One region of the Priestia sp. FSL R5-0597 genome, then DNA from elsewhere that is predicted to be linked to it. Evidence: riboswitches for the same ligand, from Rfam matches in the RefSeq annotation. Region 1 holds a riboswitch; the other holds the start of a gene.

What was found. Region 1 has a riboswitch for glycine ahead of MKX72_RS01985 (amino acid permease). Riboswitches for the same ligand answer to the same signal wherever they lie in the genome.
Region 2: another riboswitch for glycine. It lies ahead of gcvT (glycine cleavage system aminomethyltransferase GcvT); the one in region 1 lies ahead of MKX72_RS01985 (amino acid permease).

The regions. Positions count from the first base shown of each region.
Region 1 is NZ_JBBOUZ010000001.1:370,772-379,112, forward strand. It holds gene MKX72_RS01965 (fumarate hydratase) at 1-337, shown strand, start outside; gene pdaA (delta-lactam-biosynthetic de-N-acetylase) at 432-1,241, shown strand; gene rlmD (23S rRNA (uracil(1939)-C(5))-methyltransferase RlmD) at 1,404-2,789, shown strand; gene MKX72_RS01980 (FAD-binding oxidoreductase) at 3,092-4,441, shown strand; glycine riboswitch at 4,641-4,721, shown strand; gene MKX72_RS01985 (amino acid permease) at 4,881-6,224, shown strand; gene MKX72_RS01990 (PAS domain-containing sensor histidine kinase) at 6,504-8,341, shown strand, end outside.
Region 2 is NZ_JBBOUZ010000001.1:4,287,486-4,295,826, reverse strand. It holds gene comGB (competence type IV pilus assembly protein ComGB) at 1-585, shown strand, start outside; gene comGC (competence type IV pilus major pilin ComGC) at 600-911, shown strand; gene comGD (competence type IV pilus minor pilin ComGD) at 898-1,335, shown strand; gene MKX72_RS22675 (type II secretion system protein) at 1,319-1,657, shown strand; gene comGF (competence type IV pilus minor pilin ComGF) at 1,654-2,091, shown strand; gene comGG (competence type IV pilus minor pilin ComGG) at 2,081-2,455, shown strand; gene MKX72_RS22660 (YqzE family protein) at 2,499-2,684, shown strand; gene MKX72_RS22655 (YqhG family protein) at 2,708-3,532, opposite strand; gene MKX72_RS22650 (DEAD/DEAH box helicase) at 3,519-5,192, opposite strand; glycine riboswitch at 5,373-5,465, shown strand; gene gcvT (glycine cleavage system aminomethyltransferase GcvT) at 5,678-6,778, shown strand; gene gcvPA (aminomethyl-transferring glycine dehydrogenase subunit GcvPA) at 6,799-8,145, shown strand; gene gcvPB (aminomethyl-transferring glycine dehydrogenase subunit GcvPB) at 8,138-8,341, shown strand, end outside.

The sequences.
Region 1 (8,341 bases):
AGAACCTTACCAAGGAGATATTATGAAGAAATTTGGTATCCGCGCGGTTATCGGTAAAGGCGGTATGGGTCCTAAAACGCTTGCTGCTCTTCAAGAGCACGGGGGCGTATACTTAAATGCTATCGGCGGAGCTGCGCAGTACTATGCTGATTGTATCAAGAGCGTAGAAGGCGTTGATTTGATGCAGTTCGGTATTCCTGAAGCAATGTGGCATTTAAAAGTAGAAGGTTTTACAGCTGTAGTGACGATGGATTCACACGGAAACAGCTTGCATGCAGATGTAGACAAGTCTTCATTTGAAAAGCTTGAGCAATTTAAAGAACCGGTATTTAAATAAACATACGTCGGGAACGTATGGTAAAAAGTAACGTTCATGAACGAGAAAATTGAGTGGATACTAAGCGTAAAATGACTTCCGAAAGGAGCTTCTTATGCGCCGGTTCACCTTTTTTCTCGTTTTTTTATTCGTGATGTCAACAGGCATAGCATCTGTTGAAGCACAAATGTATCCAAATACTCCGATCAGCTGGGGATTTCAAAAAAGTAAAAATCACAAGCCCGCATCCGCAGGTACAGCTTATGAACAAATTCTTGCTAAGTATGATGCGTTTTACCTCGGCGATACAACTAAAAAAAATATTTATTTAACGTTTGATAACGGTTATGAAAATGGTTATACCCCGCAGGTATTAGACGTGCTCAAAAAAAGAAAGGTTCCTGCGACGTTTTTTGTAACAGGACACTATTTAAAAGAAGAGCCTAAGCTAATTAAGCGAATGGTAAAAGAAGGGCATATTGTCGGCAATCATTCATGGCATCACCCTGACTTAACTCAAGTGGATGATGCACGTTTTAAAGAGGAACTGCAAAAAGTAAAAGATGAATACAAGAATATTACCGGTCGTGATGAAATGAAGTATCTCCGCTCACCTAGAGGTGTATTTAGCGAACGAACGCTAGCTCTTTCAAAGCAAGAAGGCTATACGAATGTATTTTGGTCACTAGCATTTGTTGACTGGAAAGTGAATGAACAAAAAGGCTGGCGCTACTCATACGACAATATGATGACTCAAATACATCCAGGTGCGATCATGCTTCTGCATACCGTTTCAAAGGATAACGCAGATGCGTTAGATCAAGCGATTGTGGATTTAAAAAAGCAGGGCTATACGTTTAAAAGCATTGATGATTTAATGAACGAACGTAAACAATTGAAGAAAAGTCCTTCTAAAACGAAATAAAGATAAAAACCGACGGGAATGTTTCTTCTGTCGGTTTTTTGCTGTTGAAGTGTTATAATATGCGTTGATGTCTTTTTTAAAGCGATACGGTCCAATAGGTTTTAAGCAGCTAAAGACCGTTAATAACTATATAAAGAATTTAAACTAATCGGAGTTGGTCTCATGAATAAATCAAAAACTGAAATGAAAGTTCAAAAAGGACAAACGTTTCCGTTGACGATAAAAAGACTCGGTATTAATGGAGAAGGCGTAGGCTATTTTAAGCGCCAAGTCGTCTTTGTACCGGGAGCATTACCGAATGAAGAAGTGGTTGTAGAAGCAACAAATGTTCAGCATAAGTTTGCCGAAGGGAAAATCAAGCGAATTCGCAAAAAATCTCCTCATCGCGTAGAAGCACCCTGTCCGATTTACGACCAGTGCGGAGGCTGCCAGCTTCAGCACTTATCTTATGAAGGTCAGCTAGAATCCAAGCGGGATATTGTTCTGCAAGCGTTCGAACGTCACAGTTCATTAAAAAAAGTAGAGGAAAAAACTCGCCAAACGATTGGTATGGAAGATCCGTGGCGCTATCGTAATAAATCTCAGTTTCAAGTCGGCGTGGACAAACAAAAAGTCATTGCGGGTTTGTATGGACTGAATTCTCACCGCTTGATTGATATTGAAAACTGTCCCATTCAGCATAAAGCTACAAATCACGTGACAAAAGAAATAAAACGAATTTTACAAGACCTTCAAATTCCTATCTACAATGAGCGTAAACGCCGTGGAATTGTGCGTACCATTGTATCACGAGTAGGGTTTGAAACGGGTGAAGTTCAAATTGTCTTGATTACGGCTAAAAAAGAAATTCCGAAAAAAGAGCTGCTGATGAAAGAAATTCAGCGCCGCCTGCCGGAAGTGAAATCACTCGTACAAAACGTAAACGGTCAAAAAACATCGCTTATTTTTGGAGACGAAACGTTTACACTTTCTGGAAAGTCGGTGATTCAAGAAACGTTAGGTGATATCTCATTCGAACTTTCAGCGCGTGCATTTTTCCAGCTGAATCCTCTCCAAACGGTGAAGCTATACGACGAAGTAAAAAAAGCAGCTGCGCTAACAGGCAGTGAAAAAATCGTAGATGCTTACTGCGGAGTAGGGACAATTGGCTTATGGCTTGCTAAAGATGCCAAAGAAATTCGCGGAATGGACACGATTGAAGAATCCATTGTAGACGCGCGAAAAAATGCCAAAGATCATGGATTTGAACATGCCACGTATGTAACAGGTCCGGCTGAAAAATGGATGCCGCAGTGGGTAAAAGAAGGCTGGAAGCCAGACGTTATCGTCGTTGACCCGCCGCGAACAGGCTGTGATGACAAGCTTCTAAAAACAATTTTACAAGTAAAGCCAAAGAAAGTGGTTTACGTATCTTGTAATCCATCCACATTAGCCAAAGATGTGCAGCAGCTGTCGAAGGCTTATAACGTTGATTACATTCAGCCTGTTGATATGTTCCCTCATACAGCGCACGTGGAGAATGTGGTGAGTTTGACGTTAAAGAAGTAAATAGATGAAGAGTAAAGGGCAGATTTGGTTCTGCTCTTTTTTTATTTGAATTGGACTCTTGTTGGAAGAAAAAATATTCTAATATATCTAATTTGAATTATTGGAAAGTTATGTTTTAGAAAGCATCGGAGCACCGAAAAGAAGTTTTATTAGTACTTATATTTCAGTAAATGAACTGAAATTTCATTTTTTATAGAGATGATAAACGCCAATCTAGTCTTGAAAACCCACACCCTCAACCACCCCAAGAATACTATAGTAATAAAACTACTAAAAAGTATATACAGAGGGGCAGAGGTCAAATGGACTCAATGTTTTTGAAAGGGCTTACGGGTGAAGTGGTAACGCCGAAAGACCCCATTTATGAGGAAACTCGTCAGGAGTGGAATCGTGCTATTGATAAATTTCCGCTTGTGATTGTGTACTGTGAAAAAAAGCAGGATGTTGTAAATGCAATTCAATGGGCGCGCAAGCATCGTGTAGACATTCGCATTCGATCTGGCGGTCATCATTATGAAGGGTATTCTACGGGTGACTGTGTATTGGTCATTGATATCAGTCGGTTAAACGGGTTGAAATTGGATAGGAAACGGAACATCTTAAAGATGGAGGGAGGAGCAAAGAATACGGAAGTGTATGATTTTATCGGTTCGAATGGATATGTGTTTCCAGGAGGAACGTGTCCGACTGTTGGGGTGTCTGGCTTTACGCTCGGAGGAGGCTGGGGGCTTTCGAGCAGACTTTACGGATTAGGCTGTGACAGCTTGATAGAGCTAGAGTTGGTCAATTATGAAGGAAAGATTATTAAAGCAAACAAATCGTGTAACGCGGATCTTTTTTGGGCATGCCGAGGTGCTGGTGGCGGTAATTTTGGCGTTGTGGCAAGCATGACGTTTCAGCTTCCAAAACCGACGAACAGCTCTGTGACGCTTGTTCGCTTCTTTTATGTAGGTACTACAAGAGAAAAACAGGCACAAGTGATGAATATATGGCAAAGCTGGCTGCCTGAATTGGACAAACGTATGACGCTAGTTGCCAGTTTTTATAATGCAGAAGGAGAAGGATTGGGCATATTTGCGAACGGCTTCTTTTACGGATCTCCAGAAAGAGCTCGAAAGATCTTGCAGCCTTTTGCAGAGGTGGAGGGGTTCCGAGTCGAGCTAGAGTCATTATCTTTTCTTGAAGCGGTACAAAAGATAGAAGCAACCTATCCTCCGTCTGAAAAATTTAAGTCAACGGGAAGATTTGTGCAAAGAAGTTATTCAGTTGGCCAGCTTGAAAATCTTGCAGATCTCATACAGCGTCCAGCAGAAGGGTCCGTTTACGCCGCGATTTCTTTTTATGCACTAGGAGGAGAAATTCGCAGTGTTGGTAACAGAGAAACGGCCTTCTTTTACAGAAACGCTAGATATATTCTGGGCTTTCAATCTGTATGGACAGACGATGCGTTTGCACGAGCAAACAGAGAGTGGCTGTATAAGCAATTTCAATATATTAAACGTATTACGAAAGGCTCCTATGTGAATTTCCCTATCAGCAACCTTAGAAACTACGAGTATGAGTATTTTGGAGACAACGCAGAGCGGTTAGAAAGAGTAAATAAAAAGTACGATCCATTTAACGTATTTAGGTTTCCGCAGGGACTCAGGTAGCATGTAGAAAAGGATACTAAGTTGACGATTGAACCTGTTTCATTACCTTCTTTCGAAGAAGGTAAATAAATGAAAGTCATCTTTCTTGTTGACAAAGCATCCAACTGGTATTAGAATAAACAACTATTCGACAGTCATTATCTTGATCGAAAAATTTAATACGTAGAAAGCTATGATTGCTATGGATCACACTATAGCAGGAGCAGCTTCTGGAGAGATCGCGATAGTTTCGCGACGCCGAAGGGTTCACAATCTCAGGCAAAAGGACAGAAGAGTACCGGATATTTATTTGGCATGTTACTAATTGGTAGCATGTACCATAATATTTGTTATTCTTATGACCATGAGATTGGAGCGCATCCAATCTCTTTTTTTATTGGACTTTATTTTGTAGTCCGCACGATCGCATCAAAGGTTTTATTGTTAGGAGGAGTTAGAGTTGGAACAACGAGAATTAAAGAGGGATTTATCCAATCGTCATGTTCAGCTAATCGCGATTGGAGGAACCATTGGGACGGGATTATTTTTAGGTTCTGGTAAAGCCATACAGCTTGCAGGTCCCTCTATCATCTTTGCTTATTTAATTGTGGGTATTTCGCTTTTCTTTGTGATGAGAGCGCTAGGAGAACTACTGCTGTCTAAAGCAGGTTATCAATCGTTAACAGATATTGCTGAAGAGTATCTTGGACCATGGGCTTCATTTGTCACAGGGTGGACGTACTGGTTTTGCTGGATCATGACAGCTATGGCTGATGTGATTGCCGTTGGCGTATATGTGAAATATTGGTTCAATATTCCTCAGTGGATTCCTGCACTTATTTGTGTAATCATTTTATTAGGACTTAACTTATTAACCGTAAAATTATTTGGAGAATTAGAGTTTTGGTTTGCTTTAATAAAGGTTATTACGATTCTTGCGTTAATTGTTATTGGCGTTATTTTACTGGTAATCGGATTTAAAACAGATGCAGGATCCGTTACGGTTCAAAATCTTTGGAATCATGGAGGACTGTTTCCAAACGGTGTTTCAGGTTTCTTACTTTCATTCCAAATGGTTATTTTCGCATACGTCGGGGTTGAATTGGTAGGGGTATCGGCAGCGGAAACATCAAATCCCCAAAAAAATATTCCATCGGCCATTAATAAAATTCCGCTGCGAATCTTATTTTTCTATGTTGGAGCGCTTATCGTCCTTTTATTTATTAACCCGTGGATGGAATTGAATGCAGCAGAAAGCCCATTTGTTAAAACCTTTAGTTTAGTCGGAATTCCGCTTGCTGCTGGAATTATTAATTTTGTTGTATTAACTTCAGCCGCTTCTGCTTGTAATAGCGGAATGTTTTCAACAAGCCGTATCTTATATAACTTAAGTAAAAATGACCAAGGGCCATCTACGTTTGCAAAACTGAACAAAAACCACGTACCAAGCAACGGATTGTTTGTATCTACGCTGGTTATCTCGGCGGGAGCTTTGTTAAGCAAACTGATACCAGATCAAGCTTTTGGCATCGTAACAACCATCAGCGCTATTTGTTTCATTTGGGTGTGGAGTATCATTTTGATTTGCCATCTAAGATATAAAAAAACGCGTCCGCAGCTGCATGCAGCATCAACATTCAAAGCACCGTTAACACCATTTATAAACTATGTTGTGCTAGCGTTGTTTGCAGTGATTCTTATTATTATGCTGTTTTCTGATGCGACGCGTCCAGCCTTATTGTTGACACCCGTTTGGTTTATTCTCTTATTTGGTTTTTACGGGGCTAGAAGGAAGAAGAAATAGTAAATGGGTGACCTCATCATTTCGTGATGGGGTCTTTTTATTGGAAGATAAATAATTGATTTCTACTGTATGAAGAAAATGCAGTAAGCAAAGTTTATATAAGAACCCTAAAAAAGTTTTAGCAGAAAATACAGTGAAAAAGCTCATAGTTTTCTGATAGTAATGTAGAACCAAATGCTTTTCTTCTATGTCTAAAGGTGGAATTCTATCATTTACATGGAAAAGTTTTCATTTTGCAGTACAATGGAGGTAGACTTCATTGAATTAAGGTGAACAAACATGAAATGGTTTAAATCTCATACGTTTTGGAAAATCTTCACGATTAATGTGCTTCTTATTTGTACCGTACTGACGCTAATGTTTATAGTTTCAAGAGTGATGCTGCCTAATATTTCTCAAGATCAATATCGACAGGTAACTGATAAAACCGTCAAGAGAATGAAAGAGCAAATTAACATCGTTATTAAAGATATTTGGAGCTTGGGCGACGAGGTACAGCAAGATCCTATTTTTTTATCAGATGATGAACAAGAGATAGACAAAGAACTGCAGAAAATAGTTAATATTTCACCGTATATCGATAGCGGAACCATTTTTAATACAAAAGGGTATGTGGAGCATTATTACCCAGATGATTTAAAGAGTATGAAGCACGTGAACTTAAGTAAAAGAAAATATTTTCAAGAAGCGCTGCGAACTAAAAAAATATATTTAAGCGATGTCGTTTCAGCAGACACAAAGCATTACATTGTGGTGATGGCAATTCCTATTTTGGATGAGCAGCAAAATGTAAAAAAAGTTATAAATTTAGCGCTGCGCATTGAAGAAAATAAAAGCTTTCAATCCATTTTTCAAACGTTCGATATAGGAGAGAACGGCTATACGTTTATTGTAGACCGCAATGGTAGAATTATTTCACACCCTGAGAAACAGAGAATCGGTGAAAATGCCAGGGAAAATGAAATCGTTCAGGAAACGATGAATCATAAATCAGGATATCAGCGCGTTGTGAACACCGAAGGTAAGTACTTCTTTGCGTCATTTGAATATATTCCTGTTTTGGATTGGGGAATTGTCGCTGAATTACCCGTTGAAGAAATTTACAGGCCTTATGAAACGTTTGAAAAAACGCTTTGGACCGTTTCAGGTATTACAATTTTACTGCTTTCTTTTTTTACTGCGTTATATGCAAGGCAAATTGTGAATCCTATTCGTAAACTATATGAATTGGCGGGACAAGTAGCGCGCGGGAATTTTAATCAAAAAATTCCGGAACGAGAAATTGAGCGGGGGGAAATCGGTACTTTATCTAAACAGTTTAATGAAATGATTAGCTATATACGCCATTCTAAAGCAAATTTACAGCAAAAAGAAAATCAGCTGCAGGAACAAAAAACGTTTTTAAGACAAGTCATTGACATTAATCCAAGCTATATTTATGCCATTAATCAAAAAAGGGAGTTCATTCTTGTTAATGAATCTTTTGCGATGCTGCTAGGTGAAAAATCTGATGACTTGATTGGACAACCAATTGATAAATATCAATTCAACCTTCAATCAGATCTTTTATATAAAGGGACGTTTTCAAACTGTACGCAAAAAGGGATGGTATTAGAAGAACAGTTTAAAGATTCGAAAGGAAACCGGCGCTGGGTCGAAACAGCAAAACTTCCTATTATGAATGAAAAACAGGAAGTGATTCAAATGCTGTGCGTATCGACAGATATTACGGAGCGTAAAAAAGCAGAAGAGAAGCTTAGAACTTCTGAGAAGCTTGCCGTTGTAGGAGAACTTGCAGCTGGAGTTGCTCACGAGATCAAAAATCCTTTGACTTCTTTAAAAGGTTTTGTTCACTTATTAAAAGAACAAAATCCCAAAGATGCTTTGTATATAGATATCATGGAAACTGAATTAGAACGAATGAATGGAATCGTAGAAGAATTTTTGATGTTAGGAAAACCTCAGGTTATGAATGTTGAACCCTTGAATATGCAAGCGCTTGTTCAAGAAGTGTGCTCGCTTCTTGAACCTGAAGCAGTAGAAAAAAAGGTAGCTTTCATATTTGAAAGGGATGAGCAATTACCGCAGGTATATGGAGATAAAAATCAGTTAAAACA
Region 2 (8,341 bases), 3.9 Mb from region 1:
TTTATCCTCTTATTTATGCAGGCGATGTCGTTCTTTCCTTTTGTGTTACCTGCAGTCATCAGTATGCCAATCATCCTTTATTTGTTTTATGTAATTTACATTAAAAAATTGCCTCCAGTAGTTCAAATGCAGCTTTTTATGAGAGTTCCCGTTATCCGAACGTTCACACGACTATTTAACTCCTACTTTTTTTCTGTTCATATGAGCAATTTATTAAACGGTGGTTTATCTATTTATGAATGTTTTGCTCTTTTTCAAAAGCAGGAGCATCATCCGTTCTTTCAAGTGGAAGCTTTTGCTTTTACAGATCAACTTTCCTCAGGAATGCGATTAGATCATATCGTTTCAGCTAAATCTCATTATGAAAAAGACTTGGCTCATGTTATTGTGCATGGCCAGCAGAACGGTGAGCTTTCTCAAGAGCTGTATGATTACAGTCTATTTATGATGGAAAGAATGGAACAATTTATTTTTCGTATTTTAAAATATGTACAGCCGCTTACATTTTTGTTCATCGGAATGGTCATTCTGCTTATGTATATGTCCGTTATGCTTCCGATGTTAGAAGTGATGTCGAGCTTGTAGAAGGGTGAAAGAATATGATTCTAAAAGGTAATAAAGGGTTTACCCTTATTGAAATGTTAATCGTTATGCTCGTTATTACCGTGCTTTTGCTCATTATGATTCCAAATGTATTAAAGCATAATACGGTTATTAACAACAAAGGCTGCTCAGCTCTTGTCAAAACCGTAGAGGCTGAGGTACAAGTATATGAGCTTGAAAACGGCGAAAAACCAAGTCTAGAAGAGCTTGAAGCAGGAGGCTACTTAAAAGAAGGCACCGTGTGTCCAAATGGTCAAGCTATTCAAATTGACGGTACCGGAAAGGTTACGGCTAGTGGTTCTTCTTAAGCAAAAAGGATTTACCCTCATTGAGATGCTGATGGTTTTATTTATTGTGCAAGTGATGATGTTTTCCATTATCGTAACCATTCGGCCGCTTGTGGAATATTACAAAATCACATTATTCTTGCGACAGCTGCAAAGCGACACGTTTTATGTGCAGCAGACAGCCATGAACCGAGAATCTCCAATTAAAATTAACTTCGCACCGAAGGGAACAGAATATATTGTTTCTGATTCTCGTGCCGTTCTTTATAAGCGCGCCTATGATTCCACCATTCATATCACGTTTGGAAGCGGCAATTCCACGATACAATACAACAAAAACGGCAATATTTCTCAAGCAAAGACCATTTTTATCAGCAGTCAAAAGTTTAAATACAAAGTTACTTTTCAAATAGGTAGAGGGCGTTTTTATGTGGACAAGATGTAAGGGTCAGCAGGGCTATACCTTGTTAGAAATGCTTGTTTCATTTAGCATGCTTTTACTCCTAACCGGTACAATTATTCCTTTGTATGTTCAGATGAAGGAAGAAGAAAAGAAGCAATATGTTTCGTATCAAGCTGATGCTATCTTACACGAAGAACTATTGAAATATAAATATGAAACAGGATATAAACGGCGAGAAAAAATCGTAAAAGAAAACGTTGTGTTTTATCTGAAGTGGAACGGAGAAAGTGCTCAAAAGCTTTGTGTAGAATGGACAGATTCGGCTGATAAAATGAAAAAGAAGTGTGATGTGATGTTGAAGTGAAAAGTGAAAAAGGCTTTACGCTTGTAGAGATGTTAGTCAGTTTTGCTCTTTTTTTGATCATTGTTTCATTTTTCCCCATTATCATTCCGCTAGCTAAGCAAACATATAATCCAGACTTTAGTATGAATGAAATGGAGTGGGAAATTTTTGTGAATCAACTTGCTATGGAATATCGAGAAGCAAAAGAAGTGAGAATTCATGCGACTACGCTTACGTTGAAAATGGAAAATAATCAGATCATCACTTATGAACGATACGAAGACAAGATAAGAAGACGAGTGGATGAAAGCGGTCATGAAGTTGTGCTGCAGCATATTAAGAATATCATGTATGAACAGCAAAAAGAAAGGCTGCTGATTCGTTCAACAGACGGTGTTAACAAAGTTAGAGAAGAAACCATTACGACGTTTTTGATGCTTGCTTATGAAACATAATGAGCAAGGGTTTATTCTCCCGGTTGTGTTGGCATTTTGTGCGCTTTTTCTTCTGTTAGTAGCTCAGCAAACTACTTATTTTGTGACGAAAAGTTCATTTTATCAAGAAGTAGAGCAGAAAAATCGTCTGCAGCATCTTTTAGAAAACGCGGTTGTACATGTAAAAAAAGAAATAAAAGAACATAATAAATCTCCATCTGCACCCTTAGTGTTAGAAACGGGTACGGTTTCATACGACGTAGTAAGTGAAGATGAACAGATGATTATCCTAAAAATAAAGTGTCAAACACTGCAAGGAAGAGCATTGACAGAAACCGCATATATTCAAAAAAAGGATCAGCACATTGTGAAGTGGACGGATTAAGTCTCTTTCTCTCCGGATATAATAGTGCTGAGGAGATGATTATATGAAAACGAATGATTATGTAAAATATATGACTCAGCAATTTGTACAATATATGGATCAGCCAAAAGAAGAGAGGAAAACGAAAAAGATTCAAAAAAAAGAAGAGCGAGCACCTTTTGCGAACAGATGGTTTGGAATGATTCCGCTGTCGTTTATGCTGTGGTACCGAAAGAAAAAAGAAAGATGAGCATATCATATGCTCATCTTTTTTTAACCGACTTGTGTTTTATTAAATTGACGTGACATCGTTTCGGGCGATATGTAAAATAAGCCACCGTTTATAAACTTAAATAAGATGGTCGGTTCGTACAGCTCTTGAAGCGCTGTTTTTTCGGTCATATATATTTCTGGCAGCTCTTCTGCTGTTTCGTAAAAATGATCAAGCAGTGCTAAGTCTTCGTACCATCTTTCCTGCGCTTTTTCTGCCCATTCAGTCGGTTGAGTTTTAACGTAGTCAGTCACGTATGATGTGAGTCGTGCAATCGCACTTTTCGGCTTAATAAAAGGTGAAAGAGTAAAGCAATAGTCCGAGATTTTAGATGATAAATTTTGATTAATGATTGATTCATGAAATGATTCAACGATTTGTCCGTTAATTAAATTAATGCCAAGCGACAAGAGCTCATCCTTTTTACGGTCGCATTTGTATGAGACTTTAATATTTAACGCAAGCCAAGGGTGTAAAGGCTGATTTGTTGGTTGAGCTGATGAAACTTGTTCATACAGATGAATAAACCCGCCTAGCTTTTGAGTAGAAGCGAAAATTTGATGCAGCCTAGGTGAGCCAAAATGAATTCGTTCTCCTTGAACAGAATCGTCTTCAAACGCGGGATCTGTAATGAAAGTGAGTGAAGCAGGATTTGCTTCTCCGCCTGTCTTTTCAACATAATGCCAATAAAATGGACGATTCATCAACTCTTTGTCAAGTTCGATTGTTAATTGAACCTTTAGATAAGATGGTGTTTCTGTGACAATAGAACAATTATTAGCTAGAAAGTAACGCTTTAAAAATTGATGAATATCAGTTTGCTGCATGCTGATCCTCCTCGCTGTCTTCGTATTGAATAATAGACGTCAAGTTCTCCATTTTGATTTTTATTTCTCCTTCACTCCGTGAATGAAATAAAATATCTTGAATATGCTCTTCGATATTTTTTAAATCAAGCTTTGTTAAAATATCATCTAACTCTCCAACAACTCGTTCAAAAAGGTTTATTTTTTCGTATAACAATTTTAAAATATGTTCTTCGACCGTATGTTGAATCGCTAAATTGTAAATGTGAACATCATGTTTTTGACCTAAACGATGTACCCTTCCAATTCGCTGTTCTAGACGCATTGGATTCCACGGTAGATCATAGTTAATAATATGATGACAAAACTGAAGGTTGATTCCTTCTCCGCCCGCTTCAGTGGCAATAAATACTTGCGCGTGGCTTTCAAAAAGCTGCTTCATCCAGTCTTTTTTACCTCGCTTAAATCCTCCTCTAAACGGTACAGAGGTAATTCCATGCTGTTTTAAATACCACTGTAAGTACAGTTGAGTTGCTCTGTACTCAGTGAAAATAATAACTTTGTCATCAATTTTTTGAACGAGTTCCAGAACTTTTTCTGCTTTTGCATTTTGCGGCACTTGCTGAAGTAGTTGCATTAACGGAGTAATCATATGTTCCGTTAATGCGCTGTTTTGATCTTCCTGACGTTCCAGCATGTTTTTTAATGTCATATACACCGCTTCACGGCTGCTGCAGGCCTCTCGCTGCAGGGTTAAAATTGAAAAAGCACTTGAAGGGTGCAGTCCGTTTCCTTTAAAAGACGTAATCGCATCGTATAGCTCGCGTTCTTTCGGTGAAAATTCAACAGGAATGGTTTGAACAATTCGCTTCGTCCATTCGATACCAGTATCATGGCGGCGATTTCGAATCATAACTTTGTTAACAAGCTCTTTTAAGTGCTCATCGTTTTGCAAAGATCGTTTTTTAGCAGAAAATAATTCTTCGAAATAGTCTTTATTGCCGAGATGGCCAGGCTTTAAAAGAGAGACTAAGTTGAAAATTTCTTCAATTCGATTTTGAATCGGTGTTGCGGTTAGCAACAGACAAAATTTCTTTTTCAGGCTTTGAACAAATTCATAGTTTTTTGTTTTGTTGTTTTTAAGTTTATGAGCTTCATCAATGATGATGAGGTCGTAGTCTTGTTCTAGCACAATTTCTCGATGAGGGGAACGTTTTGCTGTATCAATTGAAGATACAACGATGTCACACTGATCCCACACATATGATTTTCTTTGAGGGACCGCGGGAATATAAAATTTTTGATTCAATTCCATAGCCCACTGTGAAACAAGCGAAGCTGGAACTAAAATGAGAACTTTTTTAACAAGCCCGCGAATCATATATTCCTTCAAAATTAACCCTGCTTCAATCGTTTTCCCTAGTCCTACTTCATCTGCTAAAATGGCTTTCCCATTCATTGTTTCGACTACTTGTTTGGCTACTTCGAGCTGATGAGGAAGCGGCGTTAAATCGGCTAGATGTGTTGGGCTTTGTAGCCCTTCAAATTCTGAGATAAGCGTTTGGTCTTCTATTTCATAGGCAAGTTTATACAAATCCCATGCAGACCAAGGGCCGTCTTGCTCCAATTTAGTTGAGAAGGCTGCTTCCCATGTTTCATCGATGTTTAATTTCACTTTCATGATAAAAATGCTCCTTTGTAAAAAATTTTTATTGAACAAATGATAAGAATCAGGTAGGATAAAAATATATTTAGAAAATTTGAAAAAGAAAATAGATTAGCACTTTACAAATGATTGTGTGAATAAAGATAGATACATCTTTCAGTAGTATGCCCAACTTTACCAACTTTATAGAAGCGAATGACGACACGGGGAGAGACTACTTGAATGTAGCGCCGAAGGAGCAAGCAATAAAATTGTGAATCTCTCAGGCAAAAAGACTCTTGTTTGACGCAGCTCTGGAGAGTGTCTATGCGTTTATAGACCACCCACGAGGCAAACCTATTCGTTTATAGGTAAACTTTCAGGTGAAAAGGACAGAGACTTCCTACTAAATACAGTAGGGGGTTTTCTGTCCTTTTTTGTTTGGATACATAGTGATCCCCACACTATTTGAAAACTCCCCGTTATGAAAAGTTTCACGTGAAAAAGAGGAGGACATAAATATGACAACAGAATTACACAAAACGCCGCTTTATGATACCTATCAAAGATATGGTGCCAAAACAATTGATTTTGGAGGATGGGCTCTTCCCGTTCAATTTTCTTCTATTAAAGAAGAGCATGAAGCTGTACGTACAAAGGCAGGTCTTTTTGATGTCTCTCATATGGGAGAAATTCTTGTGACAGGAGCTGATAGCTTAGCTTTTCTTCAGCATACGATGACAAATGACGTTTCTACCCTTGTAGATGGAAAAGCGCAGTATACGGCTATGTGTTATGAAGACGGAGGCACGGTAGATGATTTGCTGATTTACAAAAAAGCAGATCAAGAGTATTTGCTGGTCGTAAACGCTGCTAATATTCAAAAAGACTATGAGTGGCTTGTGTCTCACAAGCAAAAAGATGTAACGCTCGTTAATCAATCTGATGAAACTGCGCAGCTAGCATTACAAGGTCCTTTAGCAGAAAAAGTTTTACAAACGTTAACGAATGAAAATTTAGCTTCATTAAAGCCATTTACATTTGCTGATGATGTAGAAGTAGCGAATGTAAATGCTCTCGTTTCACGTACTGGATATACCGGAGAAGATGGTTTTGAAATTTATTGTTCTTCAGCTGACGCCTCTCACTTGTGGACGGCTATTTTAGAAGCAGGAAGTGAGGACGGTGTGTTGCCTTGCGGACTAGGAGCTCGCGATACGCTTCGTTTTGAAGCTACTTTGGCTTTATATGGCCAAGAGCTTTCAAAAGATATTACGCCCATTGAAGCTCGAATTGGATTTGCAGTAAAGACGAACAAAGACAGCTTTATTGGAAAAGAAGTGTTAAAAGAACAGCGTGAAAGCGGGGCACCTCGTAAGCTGGTAGGAATTGAAATGATTGATAAAGGTATACCAAGACACGGTTACGAAGTATTTGCAGATGAAGAACAAATTGGATTTGTGACAACAGGTACACAGTCACCGACATTAAAGAAAAACATCGGTTTAGCGCTATTATCAGCAGAGTATACAGAGCTTGGTCAAGAAGTGGAAGTGCAGGTTCGGAAAAAACGCTTAAAAGCAAAAGTGGTTTCAACACCTTTTTATAAACGTTCAAAGTAAGCTTTGGGGAGGAATTTAACATGTTACATCGCTATTTACCAATGACAGAACAAGATCAGCAGCAAATGTTAGCAGCAATTGGTGTTTCATCCGTTGATGATTTATTTTCAGATATTCCGCAGCGCGTTCGTTTTCAAGGAGAATACAATATTAAAAAAGCGGCTTCAGAGCCTCAGCTGTTAAAAGAATTAAATAATATGGCTGCAAAAAATGCTCATTTGAAAGAATATTCTTCTTTTTTAGGAGCGGGAGTTTATGATCATTACATGCCGGTTATTGTTGACCATGTTATTTCTCGTTCGGAATTTTATACTGCCTATACTCCGTATCAGCCAGAAATTTCTCAAGGAGAACTTCAGGCCATCTTTGAATTTCAAACAATGATTTGTGAGTTAACGGGGATGGACGTGGCCAATTCTTCTATGTATGACGGAGGAACTGCTTTAGCAGAAGCCGCTATGCTCAGTGCGGGTCAAACGAAAAAGAAAAAAGTACTTGTCTCTGCGGCCGTTCACCCTGAGTCAAAAGATGTGTTAAAAACGTATGCGAAGGGTCAATATATTGAAGTGGTAGAAATCCCTGCAGCAGACGGCGTAACAGATATGATTGCATTAGAAAAAGAGATGGGAAGTGACGTGGCAGCTGTTATTGTCCAGTATCCAAATTTCTACGGACAAATCGAGCCGTTAAAAGAAATTGAAGAAATTACTCATCAAGAAAAATGTATGTTTGTGGTTTCAAGCAATCCTTTATCATTAGGTTTACTTACGCCTCCTGGAGAATTTGGAGCTGATATTGTCATTGGAGATGCACAGCCATTTGGTATTCCAAGTCAATTTGGAGGCCCGCACTGCGGATACTTTGCAACTACGTCTAAGCTTATGCGGAAAATTCCAGGACGATTAGTAGGGCAAACGGTGGATGAAAACGGTAAGCGAGGGTTTGTTTTAACCCTTCAAGCTCGTGAGCAGCATATACGCCGTGATAAAGCGACGTCTAACATTTGTTCAAATCAAGCGTTAAATGCTTTAGCGGCATCAGTTGCCATGACAGCTTTAGGCAAGCAAGGTGTAAAAGAAATGGCGCTGCAAAACTTATCAAAAACGCATTATGCATATGAAGCGTTAAAGGCAAAAGGAGTAAATGTAGCATTTGAAGGACCGTTTTTTAACGAATTAGTCGTGAAGCTTCCTGTTTCGGTAACAGAAGCAAACAATCATTTATTAGCATCAAAAATAATTGGCGGTTATGATCTTAGCCGTGATAACCAAGCGCTTGAAAATCACATGCTGCTTGCTTTTACAGAACTCCGTACAAAAGAGGAAATTGACCAACTTGTAAATGAATTGGGGGATCTTCATGCTTAATCAAAATCAATCACTTATTTTTGAAAGCAGTAAAGAAGGGCGAATCGGCTATTCATTGCCGGAGTTAGATGTTCCGCAAGTAAATGCTGAAGAGCTGCTTGGAAAAGCGTATGTCCGTACCGAAGCTCCTGAGCTTCCTGAAGTATCAGAACTCGATATTATGCGTCATTACACCGCGCTTTCAAAACGAAATCAC